DNA from 2 places in the Bradyrhizobium commune genome. Region 2 is predicted to be linked to the other one. Evidence: riboswitches for the same ligand, from Rfam matches in the RefSeq annotation. Region 2 holds a riboswitch; the other holds the start of a gene.
The links. Region 2 has a riboswitch for S-adenosylmethionine ahead of IC761_RS34500 (O-succinylhomoserine sulfhydrylase). Riboswitches for the same ligand answer to the same signal wherever they lie in the genome.

Region 1 (8,379 bases), 330 kb from region 2:
CGATGGTCATGCGCAGTCCATGCGCCAGGCCGTAATTCTTCAGCGCGCGCAGCACGAGGCCACGCTTGGTCAGGTAGGCGTCGGCCGCGTCCGAGGTCTTGCCCGTCTCCGGGAAATGGATCAGCACGAAGTTGGCGACGCCCGGCGTCACCTTCAGGCCGAGCTTGGTGATCTCCTCGGTCAGCCAGTTGCGCCAGGTCTCGGTGAACTGCTTCGACATCGCCTGATGCGCGGTGTCCTCGATCGCGGCGACCGCGGCATACATCGCCGGTGTCGACACGTTGAACGGACCGCGGATGCGGTTGACCGCGTCGATGATGTGCGCGGGGCCGAACATCCAGCCGACGCGCAGCGCGGCAAGGCCGTGGATCTTGGAGAAAGTGTGCGTCACCACCGTGTTCTCGGTGGTGGCGACGAGCTCGATCCCCATCTCGTAATCGTTGCGCGAGACGTAGTCGGAATAGGCGGCATCCAGCACCAGCAGCACATGCGACGGCAGGCCGGCGCGCAGGCGCTTGACCTCGTCGAACGGCAGATAGGTGCCGGTCGGGTTGTTGGGGTTGGCAAGCCAGATAAGCTTTGTCCGTGGCGTCACCGCCTTGAGGATGGCGTCGACATCTGCGGTGAGGTTCTTCTCGGCTGCGACGACGTTCTTGGCGCCGACCGCCATGGTCGCGATCGGGTAGACCAGGAAGCCGTGCGTGGTCGAGATCGCCTCGTCGCCATGGCTGAGATAGGTGTGGGCGAGCAGATTGAGGATCTCGTCCGAGCCGGCGCCGCAGATGATGCGGTTCGGGTCGAGCCCGAAGGAACGGCCGATCGCTTCGCGCAGCACGCGCGAGGTGCCTTCCGGATAGTCTTCCAGGTGATCCGCCACGTGCTTGAAGGCCTCGATCGCCTTGGGCGAGGGTCCGAACGGCGTCTCGTTGGCCGAGAGCTTGAACACCTTGCGGCCCGGCTCGGCGACCGGGCTCTTGCCGGGCGTGTAGGGCGCAATATCGAGAATGCCGGGGTTCGGCACGGGGCGGGACATCTTCAACTCCGAAAGTGGCTTCAGGCGGTTCGCGATTTACGATTTCGACCCGGTCGGGGGCACCGTATAGCGCGTTGCGTGGCTGCCGACGAGGGCCGCGGAGCGCACCGAGGCCCCCGCTTCGATCAGGGCAGCCTTGATTTTGTCGATGCTGGTCGCGCGCGTGACCGAAACCAGCAGCGCCGCGCCGTCGAAGGCGGTATCCGGCACCGCCACGATATCTGCGAGCGGCGACAGGGCGTGCGCGACCTCGGCGTTCCACCCCGATATGCGCACGCTGAAGGTCTCGACCTCCGTCACCACGGCGCTGTCGGCGACGCGCGAGACCGCGAACACGGGCAGCGCGGCCGGATGGTCGGCGCGCTCGACGAAGGGCAGCCGCGCGATGATCTTCGGCGCGCCGTCTGCTTCCAGCTCCAGCCACCATGGCGTGCGGCTCGAGGTCGCCGAGACCAGCGCCAGGTCGCCCTTGGATCTCGCCACCGCCTCGACCGCGGCCTGCGCGCTGAAATGCGCGATGTAAGGCACCGTGAAGCCGAAATGGAATCGCACGGAATCGCGCATCGCTGGCTCGCTCACCGAGATGTCGGCATGGACCGAGAACGGCGCCTGGACGTAGGTGAAGGTCGAGATGATGACGCGCCAGATGCTCTCGACCGTGTCGAGCGGCAGGATGCCGCGATGACGCTCGACGATGCGACGCATCATGTCGGCCTCGCGCGCCGGGCGGAACGCGGAGCCGACCTCCTGGGTCTGCTTCACCTGGATCAGGCGGTCGATGATGTCGGCTCGCTGCATCAGCAGGCGATGGATGCCCTCGTCGATCTCGTCGATCTCCTTGCGCAATTCCTGCAACGATGGTGGCGCGGGCGGACGTCTGGACATATCTGACAGGTGCTGTTGAGGGGCGTTCCAGTGCGGCTCGGCGATCGCCAGGTCCGCTGCGGTGAAGGTTCTGATTAGGCAGGATGGCCGGCGAAAGCAAAGAGAAATGCAAAGGGAATTTGGGCCCTTTTCCGCTGCCCCGACGGGGAGGATTTTGGTTAATCCGGACCGCGACTTGACGAAAACCGTCCAAGCCAGTAGTTTTTGCCTGTTCCGTGGTCATTTGAGCCGGCCGGCTTGCAGCCACGTTAAAAAACTCGCTAAACAGGCCGGGGACGCTTCCGATCCCGGCCGAACCTATCGTTCAGGCCGGGTTTTTCATGGCCTGATTCCAGCGGCGGCCTGCCGGCAGTCGCAAACGAGGTCGATGATGGTTGGCGTCAAGTCCGTACCGAGTCCCGCGATCAGCGCCGATGAGCGCTCGCATGAGGTGGATCATCCGAGCTCGCTCGTTGCGCATTTCGGCGCTGACGAGCCACTGCCGCTCGATTGCGGCATCGATCTTTCGCCGTTTCAGATCGCCTACCAGACCTATGGCGAGCTCAATGCCGATCGCTCCAACGCGATCCTGATCTGCCATGCGCTCACGGGCGACCAGCACGTCTTCAACGTGCATCCCGTCACCGGCAAGTCCGGCTGGTGGGACACGCTGGTCGGCCCCGGCCGCCCGCTTGATCCTCAGCGTTACTTCATCATCTGCGCCAACGTGATCGGCGGTTGCATGGGCTCGACCGGGCCGGCCTCGATCAATCCGGCGACCGGCAAGGTGTGGGGCCTGGATTTCCCCGTCATCACCATCCCCGACATGGTGCGCGCGCAGGCGATGCTGATCGACCGGCTCGGCATCGACACGCTGTTCGCGGTGGTCGGCGGCTCGATGGGCGGCATGCAGGTGCTGCAATGGACCGCGGCCTATCCGGGCCGCGTGTTCTCGGCGTTGGCGATCGCCTGCTCGACGCGGCACTCGGCGCAGAACATCGCCTTCCATGAGCTCGGTCGCCAGGCCGTGATGGCCGATCCCGACTGGCACAATGGCGGCTATGCCGACCAGGGCATCCATCCGCATCGCGGGCTCGCGGTCGCGCGCATGGCCGCGCACATCACCTATCTCTCGGACGCCGCGCTGCATCGCAAGTTCGGCCGCCGCATGCAGGACCGCGAGCTGCCGACCTTCTCGTTCGACGCCGACTTCCAGGTCGAGTCCTATCTGCGCTATCAGGGCTCGTCCTTTGTCGAGCGCTTCGACGCCAATTCCTATCTCTACCTCACGCGCGCGATGGATTATTTCGACATCGCCGCCGATCATGGCGGCGTGCTCGCAAAGGCCTTCGCGGGCATCCAGACCCGCTTCTGCGTGGTCTCCTTCACCAGTGACTGGCTGTTCCCGACCTCGGAATCGCGCGCGCTGGTGCATGCGCTGAACGCGTCGAGCGCGCGGGTGTCGTTCGCCGAGATCGAGACCGATCGCGGCCACGACGCCTTCCTGCTCGACGTCCCCGAATTCTTCGACATCTCCCGCGCCTTCCTGCAATCGGCCGGCAAGGCGCGCGGACTCACCAGCAAGGACGGCTAGCAATGTCTGTGCAGGAAGTGTTGCCGCTGAACGGCCTCGCATCCGAGCAGTCCGGCCAGTTTCGCGCCGACCATTTGCTGGTCGCCGAGATGGTCAAGCCGGGCTCGAAAGTGCTCGACGTCGGCTGCGGTGAGGGCGATCTGCTTCAACTGCTGGAAACGCGCGGCATCGACGGCCGCGGCATCGAGCTGTCGCGCGAGGGCGTCAATCGCTGTGTGGCCAAGGGCCTCGCGGTGGTGCAGGGCGATGCCGATACCGACCTCGTCAATTATCCCGATGATGCCTTCGACTACGTGATCCTGTCGCAGACCTTGCAGGCGACGCGGCAGCCCAAGGTCGTGCTGGAAAACCTGTTGCGCATCGGCCGCCGCGCCATCGTCTCGTTCCCGAATTTCGGCTTCTGGAAGATGCGGCTCCAGCTCCTGATCGGTGGCCACATGCCGCGCACCGAGAATCTGCCGGCAGCCTGGTACGACACCGCCAACATCCATTTCTGCACCATCAAGGATTTCGTCGAGCTCTGCGACGCCATCGGTGTCAAGATGGAGCGCGCCGAGGCGCTCGATCTCTACGGCCGTCCGCTGCGGCTGCGGTTGCCATGGTGGGTGTGGAATCTGTTCGGCGAGCAGGGCGTGTTCTTGCTGACGCGCGGGCTAGGAAAGTAGTTTCTCGTCATTGTTTCTGTGGTCGCAATGACGGAGAATGCTGCTCGTAGACCGGATGAAGCGCAGCGCAATCCGGGCAGGTCGCGCCGCGTCAAGAATCCCGGATTATGCTTTCGCTCCATCCGGGCTACGGGACAGGCGGTCAGTGCGCCGCCAGCGAGCGCGGATCGCGCACGGGCCAGCGCCCGGCTTCCACCAGCGTCACGAACCTTTCCACGCTGTCGTTGAACAGCGCCGGTTCTTCGAGATTGAGCACGTGGCCCGATTTCGGAAACATCGCGAGACCCGCCGCGGGCAGATGCTTCTTCAGGAACAGGCTCGCCCCAACGCATGGATCGTCCTCGTCGCCGCAGATGATCAGCGCAGGCGTGGCCACCTTCCTGATCGCATCCGTTAGCGTGTAGATCGAGGGCCGGCCGCCCTGGAAGCCGCGCATCGTGTTGGCCGAGCCCCTGGAATCGTGCCGCGCCAGCGCGGCGTAGAAATCGGCGTGGCCGCGCGGATCCTTGACCAGGAACGGAATCCGGCTCGGCGCCTCGCGGGTGACCTTTGCCACTTCGGCAGCGCCGAGCGTCTCGAATTGCTCGGCATTGGCGCGGCACTGCTTGCGCCAGGCCTCGAGGTTCTCGAGCTCCGAGCCCGAGCCGACGCCGGCGAGCGTCATCGACAGCCCGCGCTGCGGCGCGTTCAATCCGATCTGAAGCGAGGAATAAGCGCCCATCGAGAGGCCAACGAGATGCGCGCGCTCGATCTTGAGATGATCGAGTACGGCGAGCGCGTCGGCGTAGAAATGCGTGTAGCTGTAGACCTCGCCATCAGGCACGTCCGACGGCGTGTAACCACGCGCGGAATAGGTGATGCAGCGGTGGCCGCGCGAGAAGTAACGCATCTGCGGCTCCCAATTGGTGGCGTCGGCCGCGAACTCGTGCAGAAAAATGATCGGCGTTCCCTGACCCGCTTCCTCGAAATAAATGCGGACGTCGTCCCTGGTCGTGGCATGGGGCATTAACTGTTTCCCTCTCTTGAAGCCGTGACTTTCAGGATCGCAGTTAATGCTGTTGTCCGCAATGCGGCAGCATCAGACCAGCATCGACACAAAATCATCGCAACAATACCCCGACGCGGCGTTTTGCAGCGCGACGCGATGTCTTTTTCTCGCCACATCGGGCGGCTTAACGGCCAGACGGATGTCGGCCACCGCACGGGCCGAAGCGGAAGTGGGGGTGTCAACGAAGGATGAAGAGTAAGAATGTTCGAGTTGTTTGCGTCGCGCCTGTCGCGTTGTGTTATCGCGCTGGTGCTGTTCTTCGCGGCGATGGCCGCGTTCTCGTCTCCGGCCGCGGCACGGTCGCATCGTCATAGCGCAGAGCGTCACGCCTACGCGCATCATGCCAGATATCATCATTATCGCCACTCGTCCCGCAGCTCGCGCTTCGAGCGCAGTGCGGCGCAATTGCAGGCGGGCGGATTCTCCAACACGCAGGCCAGTTACGATCCAAACACCAATGCCGGCGCAGCTGGCATGAGCAGCGGCTTCGGCGGCGGATCGGGCCTCGTGTCGGAAGCGCGCCGCTATCTCGGCGGCAACCCGACCGGGCGCGGCAGCCTGTGGTGTGCACGCTTCATGAACCTGGTGCTGCAGCATACCGGCCATCAGGGCACGGGCTCCGACATGGCGAGCTCGTTCGCGCATTACGGCACGCGCGTCTCCGGTCCGCAGGTCGGCGCCATCGCCGTGATGGGACGGCGCGGCGGCGGCCATGTCGGCATCATCACCGGCATCGACGCCCAGGGGAATCCGATCATGATCTCCGGCAACAACGGCAACCGCGTCCGCGAGGCGCCGATCTCGCGCGGCCGGATCTATGCCTATGTGATGCCGAACTGAAACGACAGAGCTGTAGGGTGGGCAAAGCGTAGCGTGCCCACCGTCTCTGTCCGAACTGCGGGGTGGTGGGCACGGCGCAAGAGCGCCTTTGCCCACCCTACGGCTCCTAGCGTTGAAGCCGCGCAGTGATGTGGCCTTTGACCGGCATCGGCATATCGCTCGCTGGTGCCGGCAGCGCCAGCTTGGGCAGGATCTCGTTGCGCAAGGCCGCGTCGAGGTCGGCGTCGCCTGACGGCTTGGCAAGCTGGACCCGGCTGACATGTCCTTTCGGATCGATCCACATCTCACACTGGACGTCGAAGGGCTTGTCGCGGGTCCTGGCATTGGCGTTCATCGCCGTCTCCAGCGCGCTCTGCACGGCGTGCGCATAGGCGCCCCAGCGACCGCCGCTGGATCTGGTAGCTGCATCGGACTTGCTGTCCGGGCCGCCGAGGTTGAGCGGCGGTGGTTCGTCCAGCGGTCGACGGCCGGGTTCGTCGGGTTTGCCGATCGCCGGTATGCTCGGCAAATCATCGCCGGGTCCGGATTGATCGGCATCCTGCGCCAGCGCCGGCAGGCCGAGCGCCAGCAGGACAAGCGCAAGCATGGATCGCCGGCCGCGCGACCTGTTACCGGTCGACGTCGCGACGCTCTTGGAAAGATGCAGGAAGCTCGGCACGCGCACCGTCAGCCAACATGTCAGTGGAACCCTGCATGGTAGACGGTTGCGGCAGGTGCAATCCGAAATCGAGGCGGGCGGGCTTGCGGGAGCTTACACCAGCTTCGGCTCTTCCACCGCGACCGCGTCGCCGACGCCAATCTCGCCAGCAGCGATCACCTCGGCATAGATGCCGCAATCCATGTGGCCGAGGTGGCGCGACAGCGTCGCCGGAATTTCGAGATCGCGCGCGGCCGTCTCGGGATCGACGTTCACGGCCGGGCAGCGGACGATGCGCTTGACCACGTTCAGCCGGGCCTGCCCGATCGCGAGCGTCTGGCCGACGAGGTCGAGCTCGGACCAGGCTGGCCAGCCCTTGATGTAGAGATTGCCGCGGAAGCGCAGCGGGTGGACTGTGGCTCCGCCCAGCATGGCCTCGATGGCGCGAACGCTGTCGAGATTGATGATCGACACGACCTTGCGGGCGACATCGGAAAAGCTGTGGTCACGGCCGGACTGCACTTTTGGCGGGCCCTTCAGCTCGCTCTCGAAGTTCTCGGTGAAGTAACCCTCGATGGCCGCGCGCCCGGCGGCGGTTTCGAGATCGCCGGCGGCGACGACCTGGCCGTCCTTGCGGATGGTCAGGCGGTTGGTCGCGTCCTCGAAGCGGCTGTCGAGCGAGGCCAGCCGCTCATTGCGCGCGAGCATCAGGAACTGGATTTTCGGCTTCCACGCGGGCGCCTCCGGGTCGAAGCCGCTCGGACCGTTCTCGATGGCGTAGCGGCGGTCGGCGGGGAGGGTCTCCCCTCGCCGCAAGGGAACGCGGGGCAGGGGCTCCGGCGTCAGGCCCTTGACCGGGTAGCGGTAAAGGCCGGTGATTTCGGCGGTCTGGCTGGCTGTCATGCTGCTACTTAGGGGATTCGACGCCGCCCCGCCAAGCGGATGGATCCGCGCACGAAATTGTGAACTCGCCTCTTCCGATCCGAGGGCACGCCTCCCACATTTGGATCAGGCCGGCGCCAGCGCCGGCTGATAACGACCGCTTGTTGCGTTGAGGAACGTCAACGCGTCCGGCGGAAACCCAATGAAGATGCCGTTTGGGGTGCCTTAATGGGCCCGAGGGGCAGGCCGAGGGACAGAAAAGACATGAACATCGACAAATATACCGAACGCTCCAGGGGCTTCATCCAGTCCGCACAGTCGCTTGCGGTGCGCGAAGGGCATCAGCAGTTTTCGACCCTGCACGTCCTGAAAGTGCTGCTGGACGACAATGAGGGCCTGGCTGCCGGTCTGATCGACCGCGCCGGCGGCAATTCCCGTGCAATTCTGAAGGCGACCGAGGACGCCCTCAACAAGGTGCCGAAGGTCAGTGGCGGCGGTGCCGGCCAGATCTATCTTGCGCCCGAGCTCGCCCGCACCTTCGATGCGGCCGAGAAGGCCGGCGAGAAGGCCGGCGACAGCTTTGTCACCGTCGAGCGGCTGCTGCTCGGCCTCACGCTGGAGAAGACGAGCGAGGCAGGCAGCCTCCTCGCCAAGGGCGGCGTCACGGCGCAAAATCTCAATGCGGCGATCGAGGCGCTGCGCAAGGGCCGCACCGCGGACTCTGCGACCGCAGAGAATGCCTATGACGCGCTGAAGAAATATGCCCGCGACCTGACCCAGGCGGCGCGCGACGGCAAGCTCGACCCGGTCATCGGC
Region 2 (8,379 bases):
GTCATGGTCAGGATCACTGTCGGAAACACCAGCGCCATCGCGGCCAGCGCTTCGACACCAAGGCGTCCGATATAGGAGGTCTCCGCGATCACCACGCAGGTACCGGCCGAGAGCGCAATCACGTTGGGCCAGGCGAGGGAAAGCAGCGTGCGCAGGATCGGTCCGTCGGTCAACGCGCTCTTCACGGGGCGCGGGAGCTCCGGCAACGGGCGTTCTTGCTCATCGACCGGGATTTCGGCGATGTCAGACATTTCCTCTCCCGGGCACAAGCGCCAAATGCGGCGCGGCAATCACTTGGTGTGCCAATAATTTTGTTCGCGCCAAGGGCGCGGCGAGAGGCTTGTTAGCACGGCAATTGCCGATTCCTCCTGCGCCTGATGCAGGCGTGCCCTGCGACAGCGCATTTCAACAGATGGAATTAGGCGATGGTCCAGAGCAGCGGCGGGCGGCCGCCGGCGAATGGATGCAAATGCACGGCGATGTGCCGCCCGCAGCCCGCGGCCAGCCCCTCGAACAGCCCCTCCAGCACCTTGGCGCAGGCGCGGTGATAGTCGGCGACGTCATCCATCAGCTTCCAATTCTGCTGGCGGATTTCGAATGTGCCTTCTGACGTCGTCGTCTCGGCCGCATCGTCCTGCGCGGCGAACAGCGCGTTGAGGAACGATGCGAATTCGCTCGCACCGCCACGGTTCATCGACAGCGCCGCCGCGACCTCGTCAAAATACTGCATCCCGATCAGCTTGCCGGTGAGGTGCAGGAGATAGCCGGCATCCTCCGGACCAAACAAGTGCACCATCACGGGTGCGGCGGTGCGAACATATTCCATCGCATAGTTGCGATAGGCCTTTTCCAGCCGCGGCTTCGGCCAGCTCGACACCGGCAGAGCCGGCGCCGTCTTCGCGTCGAACAACGGCGCTTCCAGATGCCGCGCGAAGACGAGACGCTGGTCGAGCTCCAGCGGATGATCGTATTGATGGTAATAGCCTTCGAGCCCGTCCTGGCCGTCGACGCTCTGCTTGGTGCAGACGAAGCCGAGGCGGAGATCGCCGAGGGGTACGCCATTGTTGGCGTGCCAGCCGCGCAGCATCGCGCGCGAGACTTCGCCCGGCACGCCGCAGATCGCGGTGCCCTTCCAGATCCAGCGCGGCGGCGGATAGCGGATCCAGGCTTTGCAATCGCTCTCATACATGTATTCGACATGCACGCCGCCGATCCAGTTGGAGAGATAGTGATATTGCGCAGCCGCCACCGCCGGCGGCAGATAGCTGAGCCCGAGCTTCTCAAGCCCCGGCAGGAAGCGCTCCTGCTGCTGGCGGCGGAATACACGGAAGACGAATTCGGCCGCATCGGCCGTGCCGCGACGCGTGACCACGGTGAGGATGAGACCGGTGAAGTAGGCGTGATAGAGATCGGCGACCGCGCGCCAGCGCTTCCATTGGGCTTCTTGTGCGGAGTCTGATGCGGCGGTCATGTTCGCTCCCGGCTCTTGTTTTACGGGAGTGTGTCATCGCGGATGGAGCGGCGCAACCTGACGCGACCTTGGCAGTACCGGATGGAGCGCAGCGCAATCCGGGATTGGTGCCACAAGCGACAGAGTCCCGGATTTCGTTTCGCTCCGTCCGGGCTACGGAATTACACCCGAAAATGCTTGCTCAGCTTCAGGCCCTGCGCCTGGTAGTTCGAGCCGATGCGCTGGCCGTACATGGCGTCGGGGCGGGCGAGCATCTTCTCGTAGACGAGACGGCCGACGATCTGGCCGTGCTCGAGGATGAACGGCACTTCGCGCGAGCGCACCTCCAACACGGCGCGCGATCCTTGCCCGCCGGCGCCGGCATAGCCGAAGCCGGGATCGAAGAAGCCGGCATAGTGCACGCGGAATTCGCCGACCAGCGGATCGAACGGCACCATCTCCGCGGCGTAGTCTGGCGGCACCTGCACCGCCTCTTTCGACGCGAGGATGTAGAACTCGCCGGGATCGAGGATCAGGCTGCCGTCGGAACGCGCCGAGATCGGCTCCCAGAAGTCTTCCACCGCATAGCCGGAGCGGCGATCGACATCGACGACGCCGGTGTGGCGCTTGGCGCGGTAGCCAACAAATCCATTCGCCTTCTCGCCGGAGAGATCGACGGAAACGGCGACGCCGCCGGCGAGATCGGCATCGTCGACATCGACGAGACGCTCGGACGCATGCAGCGCATCGAGCTCGTCGGCATTGAGGATGGCGTCACCGGTGCGGAAGCGCACCTGCGACAGGCGCGAGCCCTCGCGCACCAGCACCGGAAACGTCTTCGGGCTGATCTCGGCATACAGCGGGCCGTGATAGCCGGCGCCGATCATGTCGAAGCGGCGGGTGCCGTCTGCGATCACGCGGGTGAAGACATCGAGCCTCCCGGTGGAGCTCTTGGGATTTGCGGCCGCGACGATCTCCGGCGGCAGCGCAAGGCTTTCCAGCAGTGGCACGATGTAGACGCAGTTGGTCTCGAGCACCGCACCGTCGGCAAGGCTGAACTCGTGCAGCTTCAACTCGTCGATGCGCTCGGCGACAGTGGCGCCGGGGCCGGGCAGGAAGCTCGCGCGCACGCGATAGGCGATGTCGCCGAGGCGCAAATCGAGGCTTGCCGGCTGGATCTGGCTTTCGACGAAATCGTATTCGGGCAGGATGAGCCCCGCCTCCGCCATCGCCGCGATCATGCGGTCGGGCAGGATACCATTGGCGTCGGCAGCGACCGTGAAGCTCAACCGGGGGTCCTCATCAGGGGTCAAACGCATCCGGACATGCGGAATATGCTGGTCTTTCAGGGCTAGCCGATGGACGCCTTGACGGAAAGGGCATTGCGGAATATGAGCATCACTTATCCCGTGGTGATTTGAGCCGGCCGGCTTGCAGCCACGTTAAATAAATCGCTAAACAGGCCGGGGACCTCTGTGATCCCGGCCAGTGGAGTTATCCAGGCCGGTTTTTTTGTGACCATTTTCGGTGGTCACGCAGGAGGTCCTATGTCGAAGTCGTCCGCCGCATCCTATCGTCCCGAAACCCGCCTGGTCCATTCCGGCACGCTCCGCTCGCAATATGGCGAGACGTCGGAGGCGCTGTTTTTGACCCAGGGCTACGTCTACGCCAGCGCCGAGGAATGCGAGGCGCGGTTCAAGGGCGAGGATCCCGGCTTCATCTATTCGCGCTATTCGAACCCGACGATCGCGATGTTCGAGCGCCGCATGATCGAGCTCGAAGGCGCCGAAGCGGCGCGCTCGGCGGCGACCGGCATGGCCGCAGTGACGACCGCGATCCTGGCGCCGCTGAAAGCCGGCGATCACGTCGTGGCGTCGCGCGCGCTGTTCGGCTCGTGCCTCTACGTCATTCAGGATCTCTTGCCGCGCTACGGCATCGAGACCACGCTGGTCGACGGGCTCGATCTCGACCAGTGGCAGCGTGCGCTGAAGCCCAACACCAAGACGTTCTTCCTCGAGAGCCCGACCAATCCGACGCTCGGCGTGCTCGACATTCCCGGCATCGCCGAGATCGCGCACAGAGGCGGCGCGCGCCTCGTCGTCGACAACGTGTTCGCAACCCCGATCTGGCAGAGCCCGCTCGCACTCGGCGCCGATGTCGTCGTCTACTCCGCGACCAAGCACATCGACGGCCAGGGCCGCTGCCTCGGCGGCATCATCCTGTCGTCGGAAGCCTTCATCGCCGAGCACATCCACAATTTCATGCGCCAGACCGGCCCGTCGATCTCGCCGTTCAACGCCTGGGTCCTGCTCAAGGGCCTGGAGACGCTCGGCGTGCGCGTGCGCGCGCAGACCGATACGGCAGCGCACATCGCCGACGTGCTGGCGAGCCATCCGAAAATTTCGCGACTGGTCTATCCCGGCCGCGCCGATCATCCGCAGGCTTCGCTCGTGAAGAAGCAGATGCGCGGCGGCTCGACGCTGGTCGGCTTCGAGGTGAAGGGCGGCAAGCAGGCCGCATTCCGCGTGCTCAACGCGCTCAAGCTTGCGAAGATCTCCAACAATCTCGGCGACGCCAAGAGTCTGGTGACGCACCCGGCAACGACGACGCATCAGCGTTTGAAGCCCGAGGATCGCGCGACGCTCGGCATCAGCGAGGGCTTCATCCGCTTCTCCGCAGGGCTCGAGCATGTCGATGATCTGATCGAGGATCTGACGGCGGCGCTGGAGAAGGCGTGACGGCGAATGGCGAATAGTGAGTGGCGAATGGATCCTTATTCGCTACTCGCTATTCCCTACTCGCACCTCACATCGGCCGATAGGTCCGCACGTCGGCAGGCACGTTCACCCCGAGCTTGATCTGGCCGACCGAGCGGATGATGTCGTCTCCAAGCAGCTGGGCGAAGCAGGCGTAGCCCCAGTCGTTCATGTGCAGGCCGTCGGCGATGACGAAACTCTCGACCGGGATCGCCTGCTTCTCGTGCCAGTCGCGCATCACCTCGAAGCGCGGGAAGATGCCGACGTGACGGAGCTCGGCGACCTTGCCGAGCAGCTTCACCATCTTGCTGGCGCTTTCGGCGCGCTGCGTCACCTGCGGCGAATATTGCGGATCGACCAGCACGACGTCGGCATCGCCCGCGGCCTGAATGCGGGTGATGCCGTCCTCGACCATCTTGGCGGTGTCGCCGGGATCGAGATTGCGCAGCACGGCGTTGGTGCCGACCTGCCAGATCACGAGATCCGGATGCACGTCGATCACTTCTTTCTGAAGGCGCTTCATCATCTCGGGCGCGTCCTCGCCGCCGATGCCGGCATTGATCACGGTGATGTCGGCGGTCGGATATTTCCGGCGCAGCTGCGCCGCGAGACGGTTCGGATAGTTGAAGTCGGGCGAGCTTGCGCCATAGCCGGCCGTCGACGACGATCCGAACGCGACGATCACGACGGGCTTGCCGGCGACGAGCTTGCCCGCGACATGCGGGAGCGAGCCCATCGTCTTCGAGCCGACCTTCGGCGCCAGACAGGGCACGCGGGCAAAAATGTCGCCGGCGGATTTCGCGACCTGCTTCACCTTGTCGATGGCGCGCGCGGCGATACCGCGCTGCTCAGTCGGCGATGTGGCGGCGACCGTGGTCTGGGACGGCGATGCGGGAGCAGGATTAGCGGCCTGCGCCGGGGCGGGCGCCGCCTGCGCGGCTTGAGCGAGAGCGGGCGTCTGCGAGGCGGGCGTCAGCAACAGCAGGAGAGCCGCTGCGGAGGCAGACAGCGATGTCGACAGCCACAAAGGGCGGAGAGAACTCATTAACGCTAGACCTCAATTTTGCTGCTGGGCCGGTCCCAGATGGGCAGCGTCGATCACAAACTGTGCCAACGCCCGGCCAAGGCAATCATGGACCTGCTTCGCCAGTTCAGGGCCGCGGGACGGGCTGAACAGGTCGAACTGACCCTGATCATTCCACTGCCGCATGATGGCGAAACGGTCGAACAGCGGAACGTCGTGCTCCTGCGCCACCACCCGCATATTGTCGAGATAGGGCGGCGCCGAGATCATGGTTTCGGTACGCGGGCTGTACTGCAAGTTCATCAAGACGACGTCGGCCCCTGCATTTTGCAACGCAGCGACCCCTTCGGTCACGGCGCCGCGAAAATCATCGGGATCGATGGATCGGATAGCATCCACGGTCCCGGTCTGCCAGACGACCAAAGTAGGCGCTTTTGCTTCCATCAGCTTAACGAAGGTGGCAGCGGCCTCCTCCGCGGTTTTCTTGCTCTGTATTTCTACGGAGACGTGCACGGCCTCCGAAGGCGGCAGCTTTTCCTTCAGAATGGCCTGCATTCGCGCCGGATAGGATGCGTCCTCGGAGGCCGGAATCGTGGTCGAACGGCTGCCGATCACAAGGATTTCGAGCGGTTTGCCGGCCTTGACGGCATCGGCGACCTTCGGGAGCTGGCTTTCGCTGGTGAGCAGGTAGGACGGCAATTCGCAGGCGGCAGGCGCGGCCGAGGCCGCAGGCGCAGCATCGTCCGCGCGCGCCGGGGGCGCGGCGACACTACCGCACAGCAGGATCAGGCTCAGGAGAACCTTCGCCTTCATCAGCCCCCTCCCGCCAGATCGGCGTTGCCGACGGCGTTCTTGGTTTTCGCACCGCTCTTGTCAGCCACGCGCTTGTACCACGAAATCACCCATGCAACGCCCCACATGATCAGGATTCCGGAGAGACTAATCAGCGCATGCATGGCGGGGCCGCCGGAGACCTCGGCCAGGATGAAATGTCCGGCGAAGGCCAGGAAGACGCCGAGGCAGAAGATCTCCAGCGAATGCTGGCCGCACAGGATCAGCGGCCGCAGCCAGGGCGATTTCAGGCCCGGCCACTCGCGCGGCAGGAAACGCACGGTGAGCGCGGCCAGCGCCAGGAAATGCGTGAAACGCAACACGTCGAGGTCGGTCTTGTCGATCGGATACATCCACTGCTCGAGCCGCTTCGGCATCAGGTGGGAGAGCTGCGGCACGTACCAGGTCAGCGTCACATAGAACGCCGCGACAATATAGGCGATCGATATCCACATCGTCACGGGCGACGCGAGAATACGCGACATGCGTCGCGCACCTCCGAGCGCGCACCATGCTCCGAACACGAACAGCAATTGCCAGGCCAGCGGATTGAACGCCCAGAAGCCGTTCGGATAGGCCGAGAAGTAGAGATCGTATTCCCAGGTGACGGCGTAAAGCAGGACCGACAGGCCGAGTGTGACGTCGGGCTTCCACTTCATCGACCACAGGATCAGAGGCAGCGCCAGCATCAAGACGATGTACAGCGGCAGCACGTCCATGTTGACGGGACGGAAGCGCAACAAGAGCGCCTGCACGATGGTGACGTCGGGCTGCTTGAGGAAATCCATGATCCCCATCTCTTCGGTGTAGAGCGGGTTTTCGAAGCTGGTCGCGACGTAGGAGATCTCGGCGAGGAAGATCGTGAACAGGAAGACGTGGGCGACATAGATCTGCCAGACCCGGCGCAGGATGCGCGCGGTGGCGATGACGACACCGCTCTCCAGCATCGCGCGGCCGTAGACGAAGGCGGCGGTGTAGCCGGAGATGAAGATGAAGATCTCGGTGGCGTCGCTGAAGCCGTAATTGCGGATCGTGAACCAGGTCAGAAGATTGGGCGGCAAATGATCGATGAAGATCAGCCACAGCGCCAGCCCGCGGAACAGGTCGAGCCTGAGCTCGCGCTCGCCGATGGCGGGCAGCGTGATGGCCGGCGCGGCCACGCGCGGCCTTGCCTCCGCAGGTTTTGCACCCGCGGTTCCCGCAATCGTCGATCCCGTCACTTGATCGGCAATGGTCATCGGGGCCCAAAAACCCTTCCGCAAATCGCGGCGTTGAAACGAGTGTACCGGTCCGGTCGACGCCTCGCAAAGCGGCCGGATCACATCTGGGTGCATTCTTTGGGGTGTACTTCCCTGTCAATTCTGGCGGCACGATGTCGCGAAACCGGTCTCTGGCGTTTGGTTCCCGGCCAGGATTTCGTTATGATGGCAATCATGTACCGCGCCGTGACCCGCCAGATCGAAGTGACCGTCGAGCCGAACTTTGTTCCGGAGCAGTCCTCCGCCGACCGCTCGCGCTATTTCTGGTCCTACACCATCGTCATCACCAATTCCGGCGACGAGACCGTGCAGCTCAAGACGCGGCACTGGATCATCACCGACGCCACCGGCCGGCAGCAGGAGGTCAAGGGCGAAGGCGTGGTCGGTGAGCAGCCGACCTTGGCCCCCGGCGAGCGCTTCGAATACACCTCCGGCGTGCCGCTCTCGACCGCCTCCGGCTTCATGACCGGCCGCTACCAGATGGTCAGCGAAAGCGGCGAACGCTTCGAGATCGACGTTCCGACGTTCTCGCTGGACAGCCCGGATAACAAGCGGGTGTTGAATTAGCGCGGTGCCGTAGTGCCGTAGGGTGGGTTAGCCGAAGGCGTAACCCACCAAGCTTCCGCGTACGCGGTACGAAAGTTGGTGGGTTACGCTTCGCTAACCCACCCTACGATTCCGAGCTACGATTCCGAGCCTGTGGCACGCAGCCTCCCCAACCTCGTCTTTTTGAATCGCAGACGCACCTTCGCGGCCTCGCGGCTGATTTCGCCCGAGCTTTGCTTGATCTCTCCACCCCCTTGTCCAAGAGGGCGCAGGGAAGACCGGGTGCTGACCTCGCACCCGCGGTCTGCTGCGCGAATGTGTAGCGCAAAAAGACCGCACAGCAGCATACAGGTGGTGCCAATCACTCGGCCTTCCCTGCGCGATGGTCGGACGGCTTATGCCGTGCTCTCCCGGGAGCCGAACTTTCCTTCTGGCCTCCCTCGCCCCGCGAATTGGCGGCGCAGTCCACCCGGTTGGGCTCGCTTGCGCCTCCGCGACAGGCTTGACCGTAGC

Region 1: it holds a riboswitch for S-adenosylmethionine, as region 2 does, so the genes downstream of both, metX (homoserine O-acetyltransferase MetX) here and IC761_RS34500 (O-succinylhomoserine sulfhydrylase) in region 2, are expected to answer to the same signal.

Annotation. Positions count from the first base shown of each region.
Region 1 is NZ_CP061379.1:7,014,903-7,023,281, reverse strand. Features, by position in the region: gene hisC (histidinol-phosphate transaminase) at 1-1,033, opposite strand, end outside; gene IC761_RS32945 (chorismate mutase) at 1,070-1,918, opposite strand; SAM riboswitch at 2,124-2,203, shown strand; gene metX (homoserine O-acetyltransferase MetX) at 2,289-3,491, shown strand; gene metW (methionine biosynthesis protein MetW) at 3,494-4,156, shown strand; gene IC761_RS32930 (alpha/beta fold hydrolase) at 4,299-5,162, opposite strand; gene IC761_RS32925 (TIGR02594 family protein) at 5,406-6,044, shown strand; gene IC761_RS32920 (energy transducer TonB) at 6,151-6,630, opposite strand; gene IC761_RS32915 (MOSC domain-containing protein) at 6,796-7,584, opposite strand; gene clpB (ATP-dependent chaperone ClpB) at 7,828-8,379, shown strand, end outside.
Region 2 is NZ_CP061379.1:7,341,528-7,349,906, forward strand. Features, by position in the region: gene IC761_RS34485 (MATE family efflux transporter) at 1-251, opposite strand, end outside; gene IC761_RS34490 (hypothetical protein) at 419-1,471, opposite strand; gene IC761_RS34495 (2'-deoxycytidine 5'-triphosphate deaminase) at 1,633-2,769, opposite strand; SAM riboswitch at 2,850-2,929, shown strand; gene IC761_RS34500 (O-succinylhomoserine sulfhydrylase) at 2,998-4,188, shown strand; gene IC761_RS34505 (SGNH/GDSL hydrolase family protein) at 4,256-5,251, opposite strand; gene IC761_RS34510 (SGNH/GDSL hydrolase family protein) at 5,264-6,043, opposite strand; gene IC761_RS34515 (OpgC domain-containing protein) at 6,043-7,299, opposite strand; gene apaG (Co2+/Mg2+ efflux facilitator ApaG/CorD) at 7,495-7,887, shown strand.